4 regions of the Paenibacillus sp. FSL P4-0338 genome follow, and region 2 is predicted to be linked to each of the others. Evidence: riboswitches for the same ligand, from Rfam matches in the RefSeq annotation. Region 2 holds a riboswitch; each other region holds the start of a gene.
The links. Region 2 has a riboswitch for cyclic di-AMP ahead of MKZ07_RS33380 (C40 family peptidase). Riboswitches for the same ligand answer to the same signal wherever they lie in the genome.

Region 1 (5,320 bases), on a different contig from region 2:
TCAGGCTGCCGAAGCCCTTCTGATGCGGATACCGACCGTACCCTACCAGCTCAGATACCGTTAACCCGTCCGGGGCAGTAGGATTCTGCGGCAGAATCGCCAACTGGCGGGCCACCTCTTTGGTGGACAGATTGTGAATAGACTTCCCGTCCAGCATGACATTGCCGCTCTTCGGCTTCATGATCCGGGCCATCGTCTTCAGAATCGTGGACTTCCCGGAGCCGTTCGCTCCGACGAGCGCCGTAATCTTCCCTGTCGGAAGCGACAGATTCAGCCCCTTTACAATCATTGTCTCCGCATATCCGATGCTCAGCTGCTCTGTATTTAAACGTTCCGACATGATAACACTCCTCGTATAAATGTAATGGAGCAAGGCTCCTCTATTATAAATATGGCTATGAAACAGACAAGCTCAATTATTGCTTATAGATTGATGATATTGATTCTCATTATCTCTGTCAACTAAAACGTAAAAACGGCCGCCTCCGCATGAAGCAGAAACAGCCGTCTTTCTATAATCTTCTATATTATTTATGCAGATGGAAAGGAACCGTGGCGATGACAATATCCTTCTGATTCATCAGATAAGAGCGGATGAACAAGCTGGTCTGATTATGCAGCACCGCCTGCCACCAATGCTTGGTAACGAATTGCGGAATCAGGACGGTAATATGATCCGTTGAAGAGGTCTTCCATTCTACTGTATCGATGAATTTCACCAGCGGGCGGATAATACTGCGGTAGCGGGAGCGCAGTACGATCAGGCGTACTCCGGGGTTCCACTCCTCCCACTTCTGCTCCATCTTGTGAATCTCTTCTTCATCAAAGCCTACATATACAGCGACCACATTATCAGTCAATGACTTCGCATAGCTGATCGAATGTAGTACTGCGCGGGTCACACCGGCGACCGGAACGACTACGGTGCTTCCTTTGATACAAGGCTTATCGGTAGCGGGACAGATCCGCAGCTGATCGGCAATATTCATATAATGGCGGTGAATCCGGTGGAACACGATAATGACGACCGGCAGGAAGATGAAGGCCATCCACACGCTGGAGAATTTGGTGATAATGAAGATCATGGTGATCGTTAACGTGGTGAGCATCCCGACCGTATTCACGGCGAACTTGCTCTGCCAGCCTTGCGGCTTCGTTCTGTACCATTGGACCATCATGCCTAGCTGCGACAGCGTGAACGGAATGAATACCCCTACTGCATATAATGGAATGAGTCCTTCCGTATTCCCGTGAAATGCAGCTACGAGCACTGCCGACATGACGCCGAGGAAAATAATGCCGTTGGAGAAGCCAAGCCGGTCGCCGCGCACCATGAAGGCATGGGGCAGATATTTGTCTTTGGCGAACATGAACGCCAGCAGCGGGAAGGCCGAGTACGCCGTATTGGCTGCCAGGAACAGGATAACCGCCGTAATCCCCTGAATGAAGAAGTACAGCCCGCCACGGCCGAAGGTAGACTCGGTAATCTGTGAGACCACGGTGGCCTTCTCATCGGGCATGATGCCGTACCAGTAAGCCAGCAGCGTAATGCCTGTGAACATAGCTCCGAGAATGAGGCCCATGAGCATCAGCGTTTTGGCTGCATTTTTCTCCGCCGGCGCTTTGAAGTTAGGAATGGCATTGGAGACCGCCTCTACCCCGGTTAGGGCCGAACAACCGGAGCTGAATGCCTTCAGCAGCAGGAACATACTGACATTGGAGACTGCCGTACCAATCTCAGGAACGTGTGCATGAGCCCCGCCGGTTGCATATTTGAAGATCCCTGCGATAATCAGCACGAAGATGGAGACGACGAACAGATAGACCGGGATGGCGATGAACGAAGCCGATTCGGTCACCCCGCGCAGATTAACAATCGTTAAGAGTACGATAACAGATACCGCTATGAGGACACTATGATTATGCAGATTTGGAAAAGCTGAAGTGATCGCGTCCGTCCCCGCCGAGGCGCTTACCGCCACCGTCAGAATGTAATCCACCAGCAGCGAGCCGCCGGCCAGAAGCCCAGTATGCACTCCAAGATTGGTTTTGGCTACAATATAAGCTCCTCCGCCCTGCGGATAAGCGAATATCGTCTGCCGATAGGACAGAATCAGAATAGCCAGCAAGCCCAGTACGGCTAATGCAATTGGCAAGGAGTACCAGATGGCGGTGAACCCGGCGGCCACCAGTACGATTAGAATTTGTTCTGTTCCGTAGGCTACAGACGAGAGCGCATCAGAAGACAGGACAGCCAGTGCTTTCACCTTGGATAACTTTTCATGATCGAGTTCGTTCGACTTCATCGGACGCCCGATCAATAGTCGTTTTACCTTGCTTACCATTGTAGTAACAGTTCCTCTCTTGGTTAAGTTGAAAATGGGGTTTCCCTGCGCTGTTTTCATAAGTGGATTTCATAAATGCAGGCACCAAAATAAGCATACGGAAATGATCCGCATGCCTAATGTGCATGGTCATTATCCCACTAGTGGCTTACGAGGTTAGCTGGCGGATTCGGACTGTGGTAGCCCTACGGTTACAGCCCTTGCGGCCTGCTCCGATTCACCCCTTTTGGCCTTGGCCAAAGTGTGGTTCCCCCGTTTTTCCTTCCGGAAAATTCAGCGCATATTCAACTTCTCACAAGGACTAATATTAAGCTACAATACGTCTTCCGTAAAGCGTGGAAACAAATGAAAAAAGAATGAAAAGCACTCAAAACAACCAAATTCATCATCCGGTATGTCTTGATCTTTCATTCTCTTTCATTATCCCTTTAACACGTGATTTTACAGGGTTTTTGTATATTATTTTTCGCTAAAATTAAGGGGATTCTCTTCTCTTCCTTCTGCCCGTCAGCTTCTTACTCTGCAGGCTCCTCTTTCCGTCCTGTCCAGAGCAGAATGGAGATTAAGACAAAGGCTATAAGTGCAAGCAGAGGGATCGTAACAAATCCGAACCAATTCAGATAATCCTTGTTGCACGGTACGCCGATGGTGCAGGGAAGCACCTTGCTGAGCGCCGGAATTTTCTGCTCTGCATAATGATAAATAGAGATACAGCCGCCGATCAGACTAAGGGGAAGCACATAAGGAATGATCCGCTTGTCCGCCCGGTAGGTGGCGATCCCCAGCAAGAACAGCTGCGGGTACATGAAGATCCGCTGGAACCAGCACAGCTTGCACGGCTCGTAATGCAGGACCTCACTGAGATACAGGCTTCCCGCTACAGCCACCACACAGACGAACCAGGCCAAGTAGAGACAATTTCGCCGGCAGAAGGCAGAGAAGGCTGTCATTGGGCAGCTCCCGCTGCTGCTGTAGCTGCTTGAATCTGAGCGTCAATCTCCTCCATATTGAAAGGCTCCTTCACCTTGATGCCGTTCACGAACAAGGAAGGTGTATTCGTTACGCCCGCATCCGTGCCAAGCTGAATATCCCGGTCCAGCTCCTTCGCATAGGTGCGGTCGTCAATATCCTTGCGCAGCAGGTCATAATCGACCGGCAGCTCCAGCTGCTTGGCGAGACTCACCATGAAGTCAGGCGTAGCCCACTCCTTGTCTTCATTCCCCTGGTTGGCATAGATCGCATCGAAGTATTTCCAGAACGCTTCCTGGTTCTGATGATACACCGATAGCGCTGCCAGGGAGGCCGTTCTGGAATCCTTGCCGATGAAGGCCAGATTCACGAAATAGAAGGCTGCTTTATTCTGATCTACATAACCCTGAACGATCTGCGGTTTGATCACACCGGTGAACTGGGCGCAAGCCGGACATTTGAAATCGCCGAATTCCACAATTTTAACCGGAGCATCCTCCTTGCCAAGCCGCATCATTTCGCTGTAATTGAAGGCAACCGGCTTACTGTCTGTACCGGCAGGAGAAGAGTCCTTCGAAGCAAGTATGAATAAGCCTACAAAAATAATAACGACGATAGCCACCGTACTCACGATCAGAATTCTCGTTTTCTGCTTCTGCTGTTCCTGCTCTGCCCTGCGCTTCTCCTGCTTGCTCATTTGGGGAGCCATGACATTGTTCTTTTTTGTTTTGCTCAAAGAGAGTTCCTTTCCGTCCTCAGGACTGTCGTGATAAAAGAATAGTTACTTTCAAATTATATAATGTTAACTCTCTTGTTGGCAATCGCTGCTTATACGGCTTCGTTCTCCTCTGCTGACTCCCCGCCCCCTGTATCCTTGCCGAAGAATACCTCCGGGGAATGCTCCTGCGACTGCAGCTTAATTCTGAAGAAGAATTGTGTACCGCCTCCCTCTGCCGGTTCTGCCCAGATCTCTCCTTGCATCAGGTCTACAAGCTTCTTGCAGATCGCAAGGCCCAGACCCGTTCCGGGGTATTTGCGGGTATGCGACGCGTCCACCTGCGAGAAGGACTGGAAGAGCAGCTGCAGCTTATCCGGGGAGATGCCAATGCCGGTGTCGCGCACCATGAATTGCAGCGCCTGAGCGGTCTCCCTGACGCCATAGGACTCCACCTTAACCGTTACCGTGCCGGATGGCGTGAATTTCACCGCATTGCCGATCAGATTGATCAGAATCTGGCGGATACGCGCAGCATCCCCGGTGAACTTGTCGGGAAGCCCCTCTTCGATCACAAGCTCCAGGGATAACGGCTTGTCTTGCGTGCTCACCACGAACAGATCCATACAGCCCTGGAGAAGCGCCTTCAGCCCGAATGTATCCTTGGTCAACGAGAGACTATCCGCCTCCAGCCGGGAGATATCGAGAATATCGCTCATCACATGCAGCAGAGCGTGGCTGCTTGTACTCTGAAGCCGCAGGAGCTCCAGATGCTCGGGATTGCTGATATCCTCGGCCAGCAGCTGGTTGACACCGATAATGCCGTTCAGCGGTGTGCGAATCTCATGGCTCATGGTGGCAAGGAACTCGCTCTTCATCGTCACAGCACTCTCCGCGGCATCCCTGGCCTCCAGCAGCTCATACTGATACTTCATAAGGGCTGTCACATCCTCGGCCACAATATAGACCCACTGCTCCGTATGATGCAGCAAAGGAAAGACGGTGACACTGCAAATCAGCTGCTCCCCGCCTTTGCTCCGGACCTTCAGCTCAAGCTTAGAGGACTGGCCCCGTGACGCACGTGTTACGGCATCCCGAACAGCCGCTTCATCCCGTTCGCTGTACAGTATCGCCTTATAATTCCCCAGTTCCTCTCTGCTATATCCGGTAATGTCCCGCAGAGCAGGATTAGCACTGATAATCTTCTTGCGTGCAGGATCAATACAGATCACCATATCAGGGTTATGCTCAAACAGCGCAGTATACCGCTGCTCATTAAAAGCTGCTGACT
Region 2 (5,320 bases):
GGCAGCGGGTTTGTCCCGGGCATCCAGCCATGTTAAAATTGGAAGTGGAGTACTAATTGCCGGGATGTCAGAATACATTTAATCAAAAATCTTTAGCCTGGCACATCCCTTGGACTTTCAGAAGCTGAGGGATGTTTTATTTGAAGGCAAGAGCAGGATTAAGGAACCGTTAACTTAGCAAGGGAGGAAACGAATTGCAATTAACTGAGGAACAACTTCAGGAGCAGATCGGCAAGCTTGAGGGCTGGAAGCTGGAGAGGGATAGGCTGGTGCGCAAATATATGTTCAGTGAATATATGAAGGGAATTGCTTTTGTGGATGAGGTAGCGGCAATTTCGGAGGCCTTTGACCATCACCCGCATATCACCATTGATTACAAGACGGTTGTTCTGCGGCTGGCTGCAGATGTGGAGAAGCTTGATCTCCGCCAGGCGCATGAATTTAATGAGGCATTCGAGAAGACCCGCTAGAGGACAAGGCTCCTATGGAGACAATAGGAATATCTGATCAATAGAAATGCCCGTGCAAGGATCATTCGTTATCCTCGTCACGGGCATTATACATTTGAAATGAAGAGCATGGTGTTTGTACAGGTTGCGGATTATTTCTTCTCGGCCAGCCATAGGGCTACATTCGCAATCTCTTCAGGGGCCAGCCTGTCTTTGAAGGAAGGCATCTGTCCGCGGCCCTTGGTGACTATGCTGTAGATCTGCGGCGCGTCATGCGAAGCGCCTTCCTGCTGCAGGCTGGGTCCCGCCCCGCCCTGAAGCTGGTCACCGTGGCAGGAGATACAATTGGCCTTCACTGTAGCTTCTGCGCCAGCAGCGTCCAGCACAACCTCCGGCATGGTCGGCTTGTTCTGCTCCGCCACCTCGGATTTACCGGGTAAGGTAAACATTAAGATTACTGCAAAGGCACAGGCGGCAAAAAACAAACCGCTCATGATCCATTTCTGCATCTGCATCCGTCCCTCCATGTAAGCTGCTGACTCCATTATAGCGGATGGTGAAGCGTTATCATAGTATTTGTGTCAAAAAAATGAACACAAACGATCCATTTTTTTGCAAATCAATCTGTCTCCAGTGCTATTCCTCATAGACCATGCAATAAAAAGGCTTATTGCCGGTCGGGGTGCGGCGTTCATAGGTATCCGTTATAGTGAATCCGCATTTCTGGTAAGCGCGGATGGCGCGCTGGTTCCAGGTCAGCACCTCCAGGTCGATCTCACGCTCCGGGTATCGCGCCCGTGCTGCCTGCACAATAGCCTTCATGAACAGATGCCCCATTCCATGGCCGCACAGCTCGGGCCGCATTCCGACACCAAGCCGGACTACCCCCTCCATCGGAAAGAGCTGGGCGAAGCCGCACAGATCCCCCTGTCCGTTCACTACAGATACATATTGCTCACTGCGAAGCTGCGGGTCTCCGAACTCCACGCCCAGCGCCTGCATCTGCTCCCAGGACATCCAGCCGTAAATATTATACGGAGGCTTGTAGCTCCACTCACAGATCTCAGCGGCATGCTGCGGTTCCATAGGCACCACATAAAAGGTTAACGGGGAGCTAATCATTACGGGAGGCCTCCTTCCAGCCGAAACTGCTTTTAAAGGACGGAAAAGCCGTTTCCACTTGTTCTTCTATTAATTATATACAAAAACAGCCAGTTTCGACGCAAATTCCTTGCGGAAATGCAGAAACTTGACAAACGCCAATAATTATTTTCTGAAAGTACAGAATCGGTGTTTTACAAATATAGAGACGGGTAAGTAATTTTATAGACAAAAAAAAGCCCTTCTCCAAGATTTCGGCAAAAATCTTGGAAAAGAGCGTAGGTTACAAAGAATTATTGTACATCATCGTTGTCTTGGGAATCCGAAGCTACAGTCTTGTAGGCATCTGTACTCATGATTCGTTTGGCGCCAACGTAGCGGTTGACGTAATAGCTGTCACTCAGCGAACTGATGGTTACACCGCGTGAGGAAGAGGCATGGGCGAATTCGCCGTCACCAACATAGATACCTACATGGGATATGCCCTTACCGCTTGTATTGAAGAATACAAGATCGCCTGGTCTCATCTCGTCACGGGACACGTCAGTACCCATCTGGTACTGAGAGCCGGATTGATGGGGCAGGTTAATGCCGATCTTATCAAAAACATACATTGTAAATCCGGAGCAATCAAACCCGTTAGTTGATGTACCGCCGGATACGTATTTGGTTCCGATGGCTTTGTCGATCACTTTATCCATTTTGGAATCCGCGAAAGCGCTTCCTGCTCCGATTGTGAAGATAATGGACAAGCTTAGTACTGCGGCTGCTAGCTTCTTCTTCAAAAGTAAATACCCCTTCCAATGCCTACGAGGTTAGCTTAAGGGTTCGGTTGAAGGTCCCCTATGACCCCTCTTAGAATAGGAGGTCAATTCACCCAAAGTGGTTCCCCCGTTTCCCTAATTCATTAGGGAACTCGGCACGACTGTTGATTAGGATTAGCGGTTCATTCAATACATGACAAAACCTTTGTTAAAAGCGATTCAATAATTACAAAAATGTTACTAAAAGCTCACTGCGATAATTGTAACAAAGACTAAGGCGCTTGGCAATCACTTATAACATATTAATCCATCTTTTTTGCTGTTTTTTAGAGTTATAGCCCTTTCGAAAGACTCATATCTATGCGCCGGGGTTATTTAATATGATTTTTTCTTTGTTTTTGCAATAAAATGCTGTTTCAAGGCTGTGGATTCGGGTAAAAGGTAGAATAAGGAAAAGGAAAAACCCGGAAATGATTACGGCAATAATCATCCCGGGCTCGTATAAGTTACATTTAGTTGTTAGAGGCTGAAATATTCGGGGTATGCTTCAAAGGTTCAATCGTAAGCGACAGCTTGGTAGGCTGTTGTGCTCATTACTCTTTTGGCGCCAACGTAGCGGTTGGCCCAGTAAGACTGGCTCATCGAACTGATGGTTACACCACGTGAACTGGAGGACTGTGCGAACTTCCCGTTTCCAACATAAATACCGACATGGGAAACTCCGTTACCCAGAGTATTGAAGAACACGAGATCTCCGGAGCGTAGATTGCTCTTGGATATTGTTGTTCCAACTTTGTACTGTGCTTTGGATGTACGGGGCAAGGTAAGCCCGACATTCTTGAACACATACTTGGTAAATCCGGAACAGTCGAAGCCGCTGGTGGTTGTGCCCCCGGTTTTATACGACGTTCCAATGGTTTTTGAAATCACAGTATCCATTTTGGAATCTGCGAAGGCACTGCCCGCTCCGAGTGTGAATACCATCACAAGACCCAGCGCCGCTGCGGTGCATTTTTTCTTGAAATTCTGTCTAATCAAAAGATGTACTCCTTCCAGGGCCTGCGAGGTTAGCTTAAGGATTCGGTAGAAGGTTCCCCTATGACCCCTCTAAAGCGAGATCAATTCACCCAAAATATGGTTCCCCCACTTCCCGGTGCAGGGAATTCGGCGTTTTATGCACCAGAACAGTGACTTATCGGCATTGATTAAATTGCAATAGATACGGAAGATTCTGTTTGAAAGATTACAACTTTGTTACTAGTGGTACAGGCATCATTGTATCAGACGATTTACCCTTTTGCAAATGCTTTTGTCCTTCTCTTCAAGCAAAAAAGAGTCCTGCTCCCTGATGAGGGGCTGTGACTCTTTTTAGTATGCCGCTGTAGCAGCTTATTATTGTGGAAATGATTTACTGGACCAGAGGTGGTACTGGGCAGCGATTCCCCACATATTGAACAGCGTGGAGGGCAGCGGAGCTGCCTGGCGGAGCATAAGTGCCGGCAATCCGGGATAGAACAGAGCAGAGGCGCTACAGAGCAGAATTACGGCCAGGCTTCCCGCCCCCAGAATGACGGAAATACCGATCGAAGGCATCAACACCTTCAGGCAGATTAGCAGCGAGGAGAACATGCCGGTACCTGCGGTATAGCCGAATTGCATATAGAGCAGAAGCTTGCGGACAAGGAATAGATAGAGCAGCCAGCCCAGCACACAGGGCACAAGCTTGAGCAGGAGCTGAACATCGAGAACGCCGCTGAGCAGATGACGGTACATGCGTGGAAGCAGCCAATAGAGCGGCAGGAGGGTTAGTGCCCATTCGGCCAGGCTGAACGCCAGCACCGGCAGCCCATATTTTCTCATTCCCGGGAAAAAGAACAGTCCCCGCGCTCCGTCGCGCTCCTGATGAAGCTCGTGCAGCAGCCCTGCACGGATAAAGGGAGTCAGCAGCAGCCTTAGCACTGTCAGCGCCAGCAGCATCCACAGCCAGTGCTGGACGGCGGGGTCGGTGCGCAGCGCAGTCTGCCCCTCGATATAATACAGCAGCCTGCCTATTCCGCTGCCGCCGGCATTCGCATCCGGGTAGCGTAGCAGGACGGGGACAACCGCACTTTTAATGAATTTGTACAGGAAATAACCCCAGAACAGCCGGTAGATAAATAGCAGAATCAATATATAGAACTGTTCTTTCATGCTGATCCAACCGCGGGCAATTGAACTTTTCACCATTCCTTCACCTCACCAGACAAGAGTTCCGAGCAGGGTTTCAAGCAGAGTAGATGCGCTAAGCGTCCAGCGGGAGAGTGTGCGCGGCTCAAGCTCCGCCATTTTGAAATTATTAAGATGCCTGCTCTCCAGCAGAATGGAATGCCCCGGATCGATCTCTGCGGAGACCAGCGGAGCTTTATACGCTAACTCAAAGGAGGTAGCCTTACCCTCGTCATTCCAGTATTGCTGCACAGTGTACCCGTCTGCGAAGGTGAATTTCACGGGAACATCAGGGTACAGGCTGCCCTTATTGCTTACATCGACCACAGCGTTATAGCGGATCCCCCCGCCGTCGCCGTTGTCCCGTCCGACCGTGAGCCTGATATCATCAACTGCGAAGTCGGGTGCACCCCCGCTATAGACAAAACGCTCAAAATAAGTCTGCCAGGATTGCTTGGTCACTTTCTCCACAACCTTTTGGAAGTCGGCGGTGGACGGATGCTGGAAGCGGTATTTGCGGGCATAGGCGGCGAGGATGGCGTCCATATTCTTGGTTCCGGCGATGCGTTCCATATCCTTCAGCACCAGCTTGCCCCGGATATACACATTGCGCGTGTAGGCATCATCACCAGTGTATTTCCAGGTCTCCAGCGTAAGAGGCTGTGAAGAGGAGACCAGGCTGGACTGAAGCGGCAGGCTTGAGACCACGCCGTATTCCTGTTCCATTAGCCGGTCTTCAGCATAAGAGGTGAAGCTCTCATCAAGCCAGGCTTCTTCGAATTCATTACTGGCCACCAGGCC
Region 3 (5,320 bases), on a different contig from region 2:
GCGAAGTCCGCTGGAATACCTCACACTGGAAGATTACCCAAAAAGCGATAAAGGAAGCAGTGGAGCAATGAGCGCGAACGTAATTGTCTATTCGACCTCCGGCTGCAGCGAATGCAATCAGGTCAAGCAGTTGCTGGAGAGCAAAGGCATTCCCTTCGAGGTGCGGGATGTGATGACAAGCTCGGTCTATCAGGAGGAAGTGGAGAAGCTGGGCTTCATGGGCATTCCAGTCACTGTATCCGGGGACCGGGCAGTCAAGGGCTTCAATCTTCCTGGGCTTCAAGAGCTTATGGATGCTGCTGTTCTGTAATATACACAAAGGTGCTGTTCTCTCAACAGGAGCAGCACCTTTTTTTGCGATTCATTGATGTAAAATATGTATATTTATATATATCTGGAACAGGAGGACTGATCAATTGAACTGGCTACAAAATGAGCAGGCTGCCAAATGGCGTGAAGAAGGGCAGCGTTATGCGAGCGACGTTAACCAATTCGTACATAAAGGACTGACTGAAGGCTGGGACAAAGCGGGAAATGAACCCGCAGAGGATACACGCGGGACCCTCGCCGCCAAAATCTATAAGATGATTCGAGGAGCTAATGAGCACGGTGAGATGGCTGAGCTGCGGGCGCAATTGCCGGCGGCAACGTGGCCGCTCTCCGGCCACTTTCAGAAGGAGATGCAGGCGATTCGCGGTATCCATTTCATCAGTGATGATGCTGTGGTATTCAGCACCGGTACCCCCTGGGAGAAGAATGCAGTTGTGGTTGTACATAAGGATGTTATTTCCGTATTCGGCGAGTTTAGCCTGGTTGGGGCATCACCTGATAATCAGTTCTATGCGCTCGCCGGAACTCAGGGGATTACCATTATGCAATCCATGAACAGCACACTTCAGGGCACAGTTGTAGCAACCCTCTCATGGCGTGAGCTGAATGGAACGATTCAAGCGCTGGACCCGGACTTTCCCGTCTTGGACATAGACAGCCTGGACCAGGCGTTACCCTTGGAGCAGGTCATTCCTTTTAACGGGGGCGGGGCGTTATTGCTTGTTATGAGCCAGGGAATTTTCCTGGTCCAGCAATCGGAGGAGAAGCCCTGGGAGGTGAATCTGCTGCATCCTGATCTCGAAGAATATAAAGCAGATGAGATAGAGCACATTGAAATTGACATGCCGCATGGTGCCGTCTCTCCGGATGGAAGATGGATTTCCTATGGCAGCCAGGGCAGTGATCATCTTTTATATGACATAACTTCAGGGCAGGTTCACTTATTCAATCCGGAATCCAGTTACCCGCACTATACTATATTTACGAAGGACCAGCATAGCGTATGGTTCAATGCCTGCCACTTCTATAATGGCGTTACCCTTGCCGTTCCCCTTGAAGATGTGGTAGCAGGAAAACTCCCGGCAGACCAGGAATATCCGCTTGTTAACGAGGAAGCCCGGGTGTATGCAGCGGCAGCGCTGAAAGAGGGTGTTGTCATTGGCGACGCTTATGGCTACTTAAGGCTCATTGATGCAGAGGGGCGGGAGCTGTGGCGTTATTATGCCGGAAGCACTATTTCAGGGTTAGCTATCAATCCGGATGAGACGCTGCTGGCTGTTGGGACTTATGGAGGGATGCTGCACTTCCTGGACCTTCATGCAGCGCAGCGCAGCGACTATGAGATTACAACAGGAACCGTTCGTGAGGTGAAGCGGATCATTGCCTGGAAGAATCAGAAGGTTCCGCTGTGGTGGTGATCTCTGCCAAAAATAAAAAACAGCGCTTGAGCGAGATAAATGGCAGATAATCTGCTACATATAGGTGTTTTAGCTTCCCTATGCACAGCCATTCAGCCATTTGCTGAAAAAAAGGCGAATAGCACTCTTTTCCATTTTTACAAACCCCCTCCGAAAAGAGTATGATTCGTGTTGAAAGCAAATGAATGCATTCATGAAAACAAGCAATGCATGCACGCTGAATTTCCGTCATGTGGAAAACGGGGGAACCATCCGGCCGTCAGGCCGACTTGGGGTGAATCCGAAGGAGAATGCCACGCGCAGGTCTCCGGCAGGTAGGGCGACTCTCACCGTCCGAATCCGACAGCTAACCTCGTAAGCGTAAGGAGAGAGCCCTGATCCGCCACGCTTTTGTGCCAGGCGTCTTACGCCTGTTATCCACAACCGCAGGCAGAGGTCCTCCTCTGCCTGCGGTTTTTTGCGCGCTGGAATGAATTGCACAGTATAGATTCAGAAAGGAACGTGACCACATGCCTGACCCCTTATCGCCCACGGCAGCTGCTGCTGCCGGATTCAACCACTACACCCGGCAATATAGCAGTCCCGTCTATGCGCTAAGCTGCCTTCTGCTGGAAAAAGGCGCCCGCGCCGAGCAAGCAACCACCGCCACCTTCGTGGCACTCCATCCACTATGGCTGAAGAGCAGCCTCTCAGGGGACAGCGCTGCTGCGGCTGCCTACAGAGAGTGCATCCGCCAATGTGCTGTGCTCGCCCGGGATCATAGCCGCTGCGCTGCTACCCTGCTTAATTGGGACGATCACGTTGCCAGTGCCTTATGGTACGGCATCCAGCTCCCCCTGCCCGACATCAGCCAGATCCTGGATTGCAGCATCCCCGAGCTGAAGGCCCGGCTTAGAGGAATACGCGAACAGATGGCAGCCGCCCATTCTGCCTTGCCTGCGGTCCATCGTCCTTCGGCGGGATGAGACTGGGTATAACGCGGGATACGCGGGCTATAGGAATGAGAGCCGCGGAACGAGTTGGATGTGGCGGGATTAGGGTACGGATGTCGAAGAAGGTGATGGATGGTGAGCCATGCGGACTACAGATCCCCTATTTCGGCAAATGGGACCATTCCGAAGGCCATGCGGACTGAGAGGCGCTTAATTAACCTATTCCGCCTCATTTCCCTCTCCACACAGCCCTTTAACGTCCTCTCTGTCCGCAAAGGGGAGAGAATCGGTCTTTTTCACAAAATAAGGGCCTCTGGGTCCCCCTACAAAACAAAATGCCCCCTCAAAGTGGGGCTTTAGCTTCGATAAATGACTCAGGTACTTTGCGGGGATCCCAAAACATATAGATTCTATCAAAAAAAGCCGCAGCATCCGCCGCGACTTAGTCCTTGATTCTCAGCACCAGCATCCATACAGTGCTTGGCTCACCTTACATAGCTCAACCATCCGATGCATCGATCCTGTCTTCGCCAACCGTTCAGTACATAGAACTCAGCTCTTGCCCTTACCACCCTTACCGCCCTTGGCAAACCGCCAAAAAGCCATACAGCAGCCGAGCAATCCGGCTCCCAGCATAAGAGTCTGTAACGCCCCCAGCCAAGCCGACTGAGCCGAGGGGATCAGGCTGCTGACAATAATGAGCAGGATAGAGACCGCGACCAGCACGGGGGTTTGTCTACTTTTCTTCACAACCATTCACCACTCCTGTTAGTAATTCTTAACTCTATAGTACTCAAAATCAGCGTAGGAGTCATGCTGGTGGGCATCCACGGAGCCGATGAAATTGAACAAGCCTGTAAATCCGCCAATCTCCCCCGGCTCCCCGTTCACGCCTTCATCCGACAGATAGAGAGCATCGATATTCTCTGCAAAAGCTTGCCAATCTCCGTTATCCCCGAAGCGGTAAAGGATACTCGCGATGCCTGAATGATAGATCAGCTTGAGCTCCGCTGTGTCTTCAGGGACTGGAATGTAATTGTGGACCAATTCAATACGTTCCCCCAGCTTGGCCTGCAGCACAGATAGAACGGTGCCCTCTGATTCGGAGTGGGTCAAGTGAACATACAGCCAATTATTCGAATCATAGTATAGCCCCATCCCCGCCGTTTCCGAATAATGATCGGGATGAAATTCCACCTTGGTTTGAACTTCATAATGAAGGGAGGTTGCACGCGTAGCCAACATCGCCGGATTAATCTGCGAGAAGAAAGAATTCTCTCCATGAATGCGCAAGTAGCCCGGACGTTCAACCGTATTCACCCATGCCGCTTGCTGGTCCCGGTATGGAGTCAGAAAATGAATATCATAGTGCTCCTGGTTAAAATCATCGAATACATCATGAGAGAGCCTGTCCCCCTCTAATTCAACACCTGTTAACCCCTCAACTTCCATTTTGGCTACATTCGATCCATCCTTCATTTCCAGCCAGCCGTCTACTGTCCAATGCATTTTTTGGATCGAGGTTTCACGGCCTAATGGGTTTAAAAGCGTTCCTTCCACAGGCCGTGACATTAGATGGGCAATGTACCATTCGCCTGTTTGGGTTTGAACTAATGAGCCGTGACCTGCTTTTTGCATGATTGAGCCTGGATTATACATCTCAAAATGCCCGGCATCTGGATTACCCAGTGAGAATAGATGGCGCGGCGAGGAGGTGATAATGGGCTCTCCCGACGGATGCGGTTCATAGGGGCCAAAAATATTCTCCGCACGTCCCAGCTCAACACCATGAGCATATCCCGTTCCGCCAGCAGCTAATAGTAGATAGTACATATCTCTATATTTATAGATCTGCGGTGCTTCAGCACAGCCGCGGCTGGTGAATCCTTGCGTCACCCGGTGCCATTGTCCAGCGATCTTTCCCTCATTCAAATCAAATTCAGCGATCACAATATGTCCAGGCGCCTGATACCCTTCACGGGTCTCCCATTCAAGAATGGACACATAGTGTTTGCCGTCTTCATCATGAAACAGCGCCGGATCGAAACCGATGGATGTCAGATAGATTGGCTCCGACCAGGGTCCATGGATATCTTCTGCCCACATGGCATAGGAATCCGAGTTAAATTCACGGCCTGCCATGTTCAACATATGCGAATAGGCTAACCAGTACCGGTTCGTAGAAGAATCATAGGATAGATGCGGTGCCCAGATCCCGGCTGGAGTATTAGTGCCTCTTAGATTCACTTCACCTTTATTCAGGGCAAAGGCCGTCAGCTCCCAGTTCGCTAAATCGGTTGACTTGAAAATTTGAATGCCGGGATTCCAATGAAACGTGGATGTCGCAATATAATACACATCATCCACTCTAATAATAGAGGGATCTGGTGCCATTCCAGGGATTATTGGATTATTAATCTTCGTCATTTATTTGCTTCCCTTCGCTGTTTAGCCATATTATTTACCCTTTTTCTATTGCCTATGTATATTATAATAACTACTAACGTACTTAAGCGATGGGATGATTACGGCTAGATTTACCCAAATCAAAGGCAGGTGCTGCAAATTGGAACATATGAATAGGTATCACACAGGTGCACAGACGCTGCTGCTGCCGCGCATTGATTGGAATATACGCTT
Region 4 (5,320 bases), on a different contig from region 2:
CAGCTGCACATCAGCATTCCCCTTGATGGTTGAGAAGATGCTTAATATGAGTACCGCAAAGGTGGTCGTCTTGATCCCCCCGCCTGTCGAGCCTGATGAAGCTCCTATGAACATCAGAAAGATCATAAAGAACTGGGACGCCGGTAACATCGCACCAATATCAATGGAGTTGAACCCCGCTGTGCGGGTAACCACTCCCTGGAAATATCCACCCCAGATTCTTTCCCCCCATGTGAGTGTACCAAATGTTCTGGTATTAAAAAGCTCAAACACAAATATGACCAGAAACCCTGCAAAACAAAGCACTCCTGAAGTGATTAGCACGATTTTTGTGTGAAAAGACAGAGCCTTCCAGCTTCTCTTGCGGTATAGATCCAGAATCACAATAAATCCAATTCCACCAATGATAAATAAAAATGAAATGACAATATTGACTAACGGATCACCGACATACCGGCTCAGACTATCCGACCATAATGAAAAACCTGCGTTATTAAAGGCCGAGATGGAATGGAAAATTCCATAATATAAGGCTTTGGCAACACCCAGGTCATTTGCCCACCGGACGGTCAACAACAATGCCCCAAGAGTTTCGAAGATAAATGAGATCAGCACAATGCTTAGTGATAACCGGACGACCCCTTGTGTTTCAATGGAGTTCGAAGATTGTTGGATGAGTAAACGCTCCTTCAGCCCAATCTTCTTCCCCAGAATTACGGCAATTAGAACACTGAACGTCATGAATCCTAATCCTCCGATTTGAATGAGGAGCAGGATAATGATTTGTCCAAAGTTGGAGAAGTCGGTTCCTGTATCCAGCACCACCAGTCCAGTGACACACACAGCTGAAGTTGAGGTAAACAATGCATTTAGCCATCCCACACTAGTTCCGGTGGATGAAGATACCGGTAAGGACAACATAATTGTCCCCAGAATGATGGTTACAGCAAAACCTAAAAGAATAATTCTTGATGAGGTTAGACTGAGTTTTCGAGTAAACCAAAGGTACCTTTTTTTAAACATATCACTGGCTCCTGTAATGATTCTTTTCGTAAATAAACAGCGCTGCGTCACCTTCAAGGCTGTGTGTCCAGTGAGAGCATCAGCCAGGTAGCTCTTGTTGAAAACACTGTTGGTCCTTTAGATAATCGAGCAAAAGCCGGTTAAATAATTGCGGTTGACATAGGTGACTAGGATACATGGCATTCTCGATGATCGCTAAATGAGCTTTGGGATACTTAGCCGCTGTTTTTTTAACTTGCTCTAACACCCGCTCATTGTGATTACCTGACACGATCAGCACCGGAATTTGCAGCCGCAGCGCAAACCCGTAACCGTCCGAATACTTCAACGCCATGCGTTGCTTAATCCATTCTGTCGTCCGTTTATGCATAAGCTCTTTTCTCAAGATATGGTAAGCCAAGAGCCACCGGTGATAGGTGATACGTAAAGGCTTGATAAACATTTCAGCAGGGAGATAATGAGAAATCCAGGCACAGAACTGCAACGCTTCTTTCAACTTACTTCCACTAGCAGAGTAATCACCTTGAAAATAACTATCCACCAAAATCATGGTAATCACCCGCTCAGGGAACAGATAGGCGAACTTCTGGGCAAGTATAGCTCCAGTGGAGCAGGCTACAATTACAATCTTTTCTACATCCAGTTTATCTAATAATGCCTTTAGATCCTCAACTTGAGTGTCTAAGATCCGGCCAATCTCAACATTCATCTTCCCCGACAGCCCGTTTCCTCTTAGATCATAGACAATTACTTTCGCGCGCTTACTGAAATATTCCGCCTGTGGTTCAAAAAGATGGTGGGAGGTCGAATAATCATGGATAAAAACGATGGGCAGACCGCTACCCGATATCTCATAATACAAGGTTGTTCCGTTGACATCAACAATAGGCACTGCAGGATTCCCCTCTCATGAACGCTTACGGGGTTAGCTGACGGATTCGGACCTGAGTAGCCCTACTCGATATTCTCGAGATTCACCCCGGAACTTTTGGTTCCCCCGTTTCCTTTACAGGAATTCAGCGGCAAATATCATTTCTCAGATTGCTCCTTACTTCTTTCCGTATGGGTAAGCAGATCGTCTTGTATGCTGTTTTTCCACAAGGGAACGCCCGAACGGTAGGCCGCCCGGCCATTTAGATGGCCTGCGACCGGTGAAGTGATGAATACAAAAAGAATCGCCAGCAGCAGCTTGACACTGATCTCTCCATCTTTGAACCAAAAGTAAAGGAAGCCGCCGCCCAATAAACATAACACCCCGAACGTTGCACTTTTGGTGGCCGCATGTGAACGCAGATAGACATCGGGCAGCCGGATCAGACCAAAGGCACTAATGCCGCAAAAAATGGCGCCCAGCACTACTAGAATCGAGCTAAACAACTCACCTGTCATGCAGTTCCCCTCCTTCTTCCACAACAACCCCACGTTCGATATACCTTGCGAGTGCAGTGGTTCCAATAAACGTCAGAATACCGATAACCAGAATTACCTCAAGAAAATTGCGGGTATCCAGCAGCATACTAATGACAGTAATCATAGCCAGTACATGAATGCCTATCGTATCTAGGGCCGCCACCCTATCCGAACGGGTAGGTCCTTTCAGAAGCCGGTACAGGCACGCGAGTATGGCCATTCCCAGAATGGTCAATGCGGTAGTTAATAGTACGGAGACCATCAGCGGGTCACCTCCATGATCACTTGTTCGAAATTCCCCCGGATCTGCTTCACCATTTCCTCAGCATCTTTGATGTCAATAGCATGAATATATAAGGTCTTCCCATCCCTTGACACGTCGAGAGTTAGCGTGCCAGGAGTCAGACATATCAGACAAGACAACAGTGTAACTTCCCAGGCTGAGGTTAAGGCTGTCTCATAGGCGAATATTCCAGGGCGGATCGCCAGCTTCGGACGAAGAATATGATAAATCACCACAAAGTTCGAGATGGTCAATTCGCGGATAAAGATCAGCAGCAGCTTGAATATGGACCATAGACGTTTTAAATAAAATGGCTGGGCCTGGGGCTTGGATCTTCTGAATAACAGCAGCATCCCTATGCCGAGCAGAAACCCGATAAGAAAAGTGGCGCCGGAGCTGCTATTATTGATTGCCATCCACAATAAAGCAACTAACAGATTAAACAAGAATTGTAGAGTCATTATATCTACTCCTTCAGTATGGCTTGAATGTATTCCGCAGGTGAAGCCAGAACCTCTCCGGCCTGTGCTACATAGGCATATAGAGCATCTGCTCCAATACCCATTGCAATGACAAGCACAATCAGTGCAGCGGCGACAGCAGAAGCTCTCTTCAGGTTCACAGCAGGCAGTTCTCTCTCAGGTTCATTTCCCCAGAAGGCCAGCCTGAACATCTTGATTAAGGAATACAGCACCATAAAGCTTGAGCCGAGACCGATAAGAGACAGTGTCAGCATACCGGCATCCAAAGCTCCGCGGATGATCAGCAGCTTTCCGGCAAAACCGCTCAGCGGCGGAATCCCCACCAGAGCAAGGGTCAATATAAAGAACATCCAGCCCAGGAGCGGGTATTTCTTAATCATGCCTCCCATTCCACTCAAACGATCTGTTCCTGCTGCGGAGATGATTAATCCGCCCAGTATAAACAGGAGCCCTTTAGCCAGCATATCGTGAAGCAGATAGAAGATGACTCCGTTCAGCGAATCCCCGGTACCTGCAGCAAGCCCGAAAGCCACAAATCCGACACTAATAATGACATTATAATTAAGAATCCGAGGGATATCCTTGTAGGCCACTGCCCCTATGCTGCCCAGAATCATGGTTGCCGCAGCCATCCAGGCGATCAAACTATGCGTGAGACTGGTATCATTCACAAACATCAGGGTGAACGTGCGGATAATGGCATATAGTCCTACTTTGGTAAGAAGAGCACCAAATAGTGCCCTGATCGCCGAAGGCGGTGCGCCGTACGATCCCGGGAGCCAATAGAACAGGAACAGCCCCGCTTTTAAGGAGAAGACGATTAAAAAAAGCACAGCAATTACGTTCAATATACCGCCTTGCCCCGCTTCAGCAATACGCTGTGACAAATGCGCCATATTCAGCGTCCCTACTGCCGCATACAGATACGCTACAGCTGCTACAAACAACGTTGACGACACAATATTGATCAGCAGGTATTTCGCTGTCTCCCGTAACTGCAGCTTGGTCCCTCCAAGGGAGATAAGGGCATATGAAGAAATCAGCATCACCTCAAAGAAGACGAACAAGTTGAAAATATCTCCCGTAAGGAAAGAGCCGTATACCCCGACCAGCAAAAAATGAAAGAAAGTATAATAATAATACCGCTCCCTCTGCTCTCCAATGCTGCTGAAGGAATAGAGCAATATGGCGAAGCTTACGATGGAAGCCATCATCACCATTAGTAAAGCGAACATATCTCCAACAAATACAATCCCGTAAGGGGGGACCCACCCTCCCATTTGTAAGGTCATAATGCCATCAGCATGTACACGTGTAACCAGCAAGGCTGTACTAAGGATAGTAAGGATACCGCTAACTACGCTAATCCCCCGCTGAAGGCGTATCTGCTCTTTGAATAGAATCAGAATCACCGCTGTACATAACGGAATCAGAATAGGCAGAACCAGAAGGTTATTCATTCTTTGACCTCCTTGATACTGTCGATTTCATCCGTACCTAAGGCCTGATAAGAGCGGTAAGCAAGCACGAAATAGAAGGCAGTTACGCCGAAGCTGATCACGATAGAGGTCAGGATCAGAGCCTGCGGCAGCGGATCGACATAAGTCTCCTCATTACCCAGCACAGGAGCTGCCCCCCGCTTGAGTCCGGCCATGGTCAGAAGCAGCAGATGTACACCATGCGTCAGTAAGGAGGTTCCCAGGACAACCCGCAGGAGGATTTTGGACAAAATCAGGTACACCCCTATAGTAAACAGAATGCCTATTGCTATCGCCATTACTAGTTCCATCTTTTATCCCCTCCAATCGTTAAAATAATGTTCATCGCAACTCCTACCACTGCTAAATAGACGCCTAAGTCAAATAGCACAGCTGTTGCCAGTTCGACATCTCCAAGGATAGGAAGATGGAAGTGTCCGAAGGAATGACTCAGAAAAGGGACACCAAAGAGAAATGAGCCTGAAGCTGTAAGAATAGCCAGCATGAGCCCTGCTGCCGTGAGCAGGCGGTAGTTTACAGGAAACACTTTACGAATCTGATCCATGCCAAAAGCGATGGTTATCAGTATAAGCGCTGCGGAAGTCATCAATGCGCCAATGAAGCCTCCCCCCGGATGATTATGA

Region 1: linked by a shared signal. The riboswitch ahead of MKZ07_RS08245 (APC family permease) and the one ahead of MKZ07_RS33380 (C40 family peptidase) in region 2 are both predicted to bind cyclic di-AMP.
Region 3: linked by a shared signal. The riboswitch ahead of MKZ07_RS26290 (hypothetical protein) and the one ahead of MKZ07_RS33380 (C40 family peptidase) in region 2 are both predicted to bind cyclic di-AMP.
Region 4: linked by a shared signal. The riboswitch ahead of MKZ07_RS07630 (alpha/beta fold hydrolase) and the one ahead of MKZ07_RS33380 (C40 family peptidase) in region 2 are both predicted to bind cyclic di-AMP.

What each region holds. Positions count from the first base shown of each region.
Region 1 is NZ_JBBOCG010000001.1:1,892,634-1,897,953, forward strand. Features, by position in the region: gene MKZ07_RS08240 (ABC transporter ATP-binding protein) at 1-340, opposite strand, end outside; gene MKZ07_RS08245 (APC family permease) at 528-2,345, opposite strand; cyclic di-AMP (ydaO/yuaA leader) riboswitch at 2,475-2,634, opposite strand; gene MKZ07_RS08250 (disulfide oxidoreductase) at 2,861-3,295, opposite strand; gene MKZ07_RS08255 (DsbA family protein) at 3,292-4,050, opposite strand; gene MKZ07_RS08260 (ATP-binding protein) at 4,143-5,320, opposite strand, start outside.
Region 2 is NZ_JBBOCG010000003.1:14,159-19,478, forward strand. Features, by position in the region: gene MKZ07_RS33360 (4a-hydroxytetrahydrobiopterin dehydratase) at 195-470, shown strand; gene MKZ07_RS33365 (c-type cytochrome) at 602-958, opposite strand; gene MKZ07_RS33370 (GNAT family N-acetyltransferase) at 1,086-1,571, opposite strand; gene MKZ07_RS33375 (C40 family peptidase) at 1,844-2,335, opposite strand; cyclic di-AMP (ydaO/yuaA leader) riboswitch at 2,340-2,482, opposite strand; gene MKZ07_RS33380 (C40 family peptidase) at 2,870-3,298, opposite strand; cyclic di-AMP (ydaO/yuaA leader) riboswitch at 3,356-3,494, opposite strand; gene MKZ07_RS33385 (hypothetical protein) at 3,707-4,540, opposite strand; gene MKZ07_RS33390 (M1 family metallopeptidase) at 4,550-5,320, opposite strand, start outside.
Region 3 is NZ_JBBOCG010000002.1:511,433-516,752, reverse strand. Features, by position in the region: gene ytxJ (bacillithiol system redox-active protein YtxJ) at 1-71, shown strand, start outside; gene MKZ07_RS26300 (glutaredoxin family protein) at 68-310, shown strand; gene MKZ07_RS26295 (WD40 repeat domain-containing protein) at 417-1,748, shown strand; cyclic di-AMP (ydaO/yuaA leader) riboswitch at 1,954-2,123, shown strand; gene MKZ07_RS26290 (hypothetical protein) at 2,258-2,713, shown strand; gene MKZ07_RS26285 (hypothetical protein) at 3,233-3,430, opposite strand; gene MKZ07_RS26280 (family 43 glycosylhydrolase) at 3,449-5,107, opposite strand; gene MKZ07_RS26275 (AraC family transcriptional regulator) at 5,256-5,320, shown strand, end outside.
Region 4 is NZ_JBBOCG010000001.1:1,767,026-1,772,345, reverse strand. Features, by position in the region: gene MKZ07_RS07635 (TrkH family potassium uptake protein) at 1-1,023, opposite strand, end outside; gene MKZ07_RS07630 (alpha/beta fold hydrolase) at 1,103-1,915, opposite strand; cyclic di-AMP (ydaO/yuaA leader) riboswitch at 1,923-2,055, opposite strand; gene mnhG (monovalent cation/H(+) antiporter subunit G) at 2,053-2,412, opposite strand; gene MKZ07_RS07620 (Na(+)/H(+) antiporter subunit F1) at 2,402-2,695, opposite strand; gene MKZ07_RS07615 (Na+/H+ antiporter subunit E) at 2,695-3,177, opposite strand; gene MKZ07_RS07610 (Na+/H+ antiporter subunit D) at 3,183-4,658, opposite strand; gene MKZ07_RS07605 (Na(+)/H(+) antiporter subunit C) at 4,655-4,987, opposite strand; gene MKZ07_RS07600 (Na+/H+ antiporter subunit A) at 4,978-5,320, opposite strand, start outside.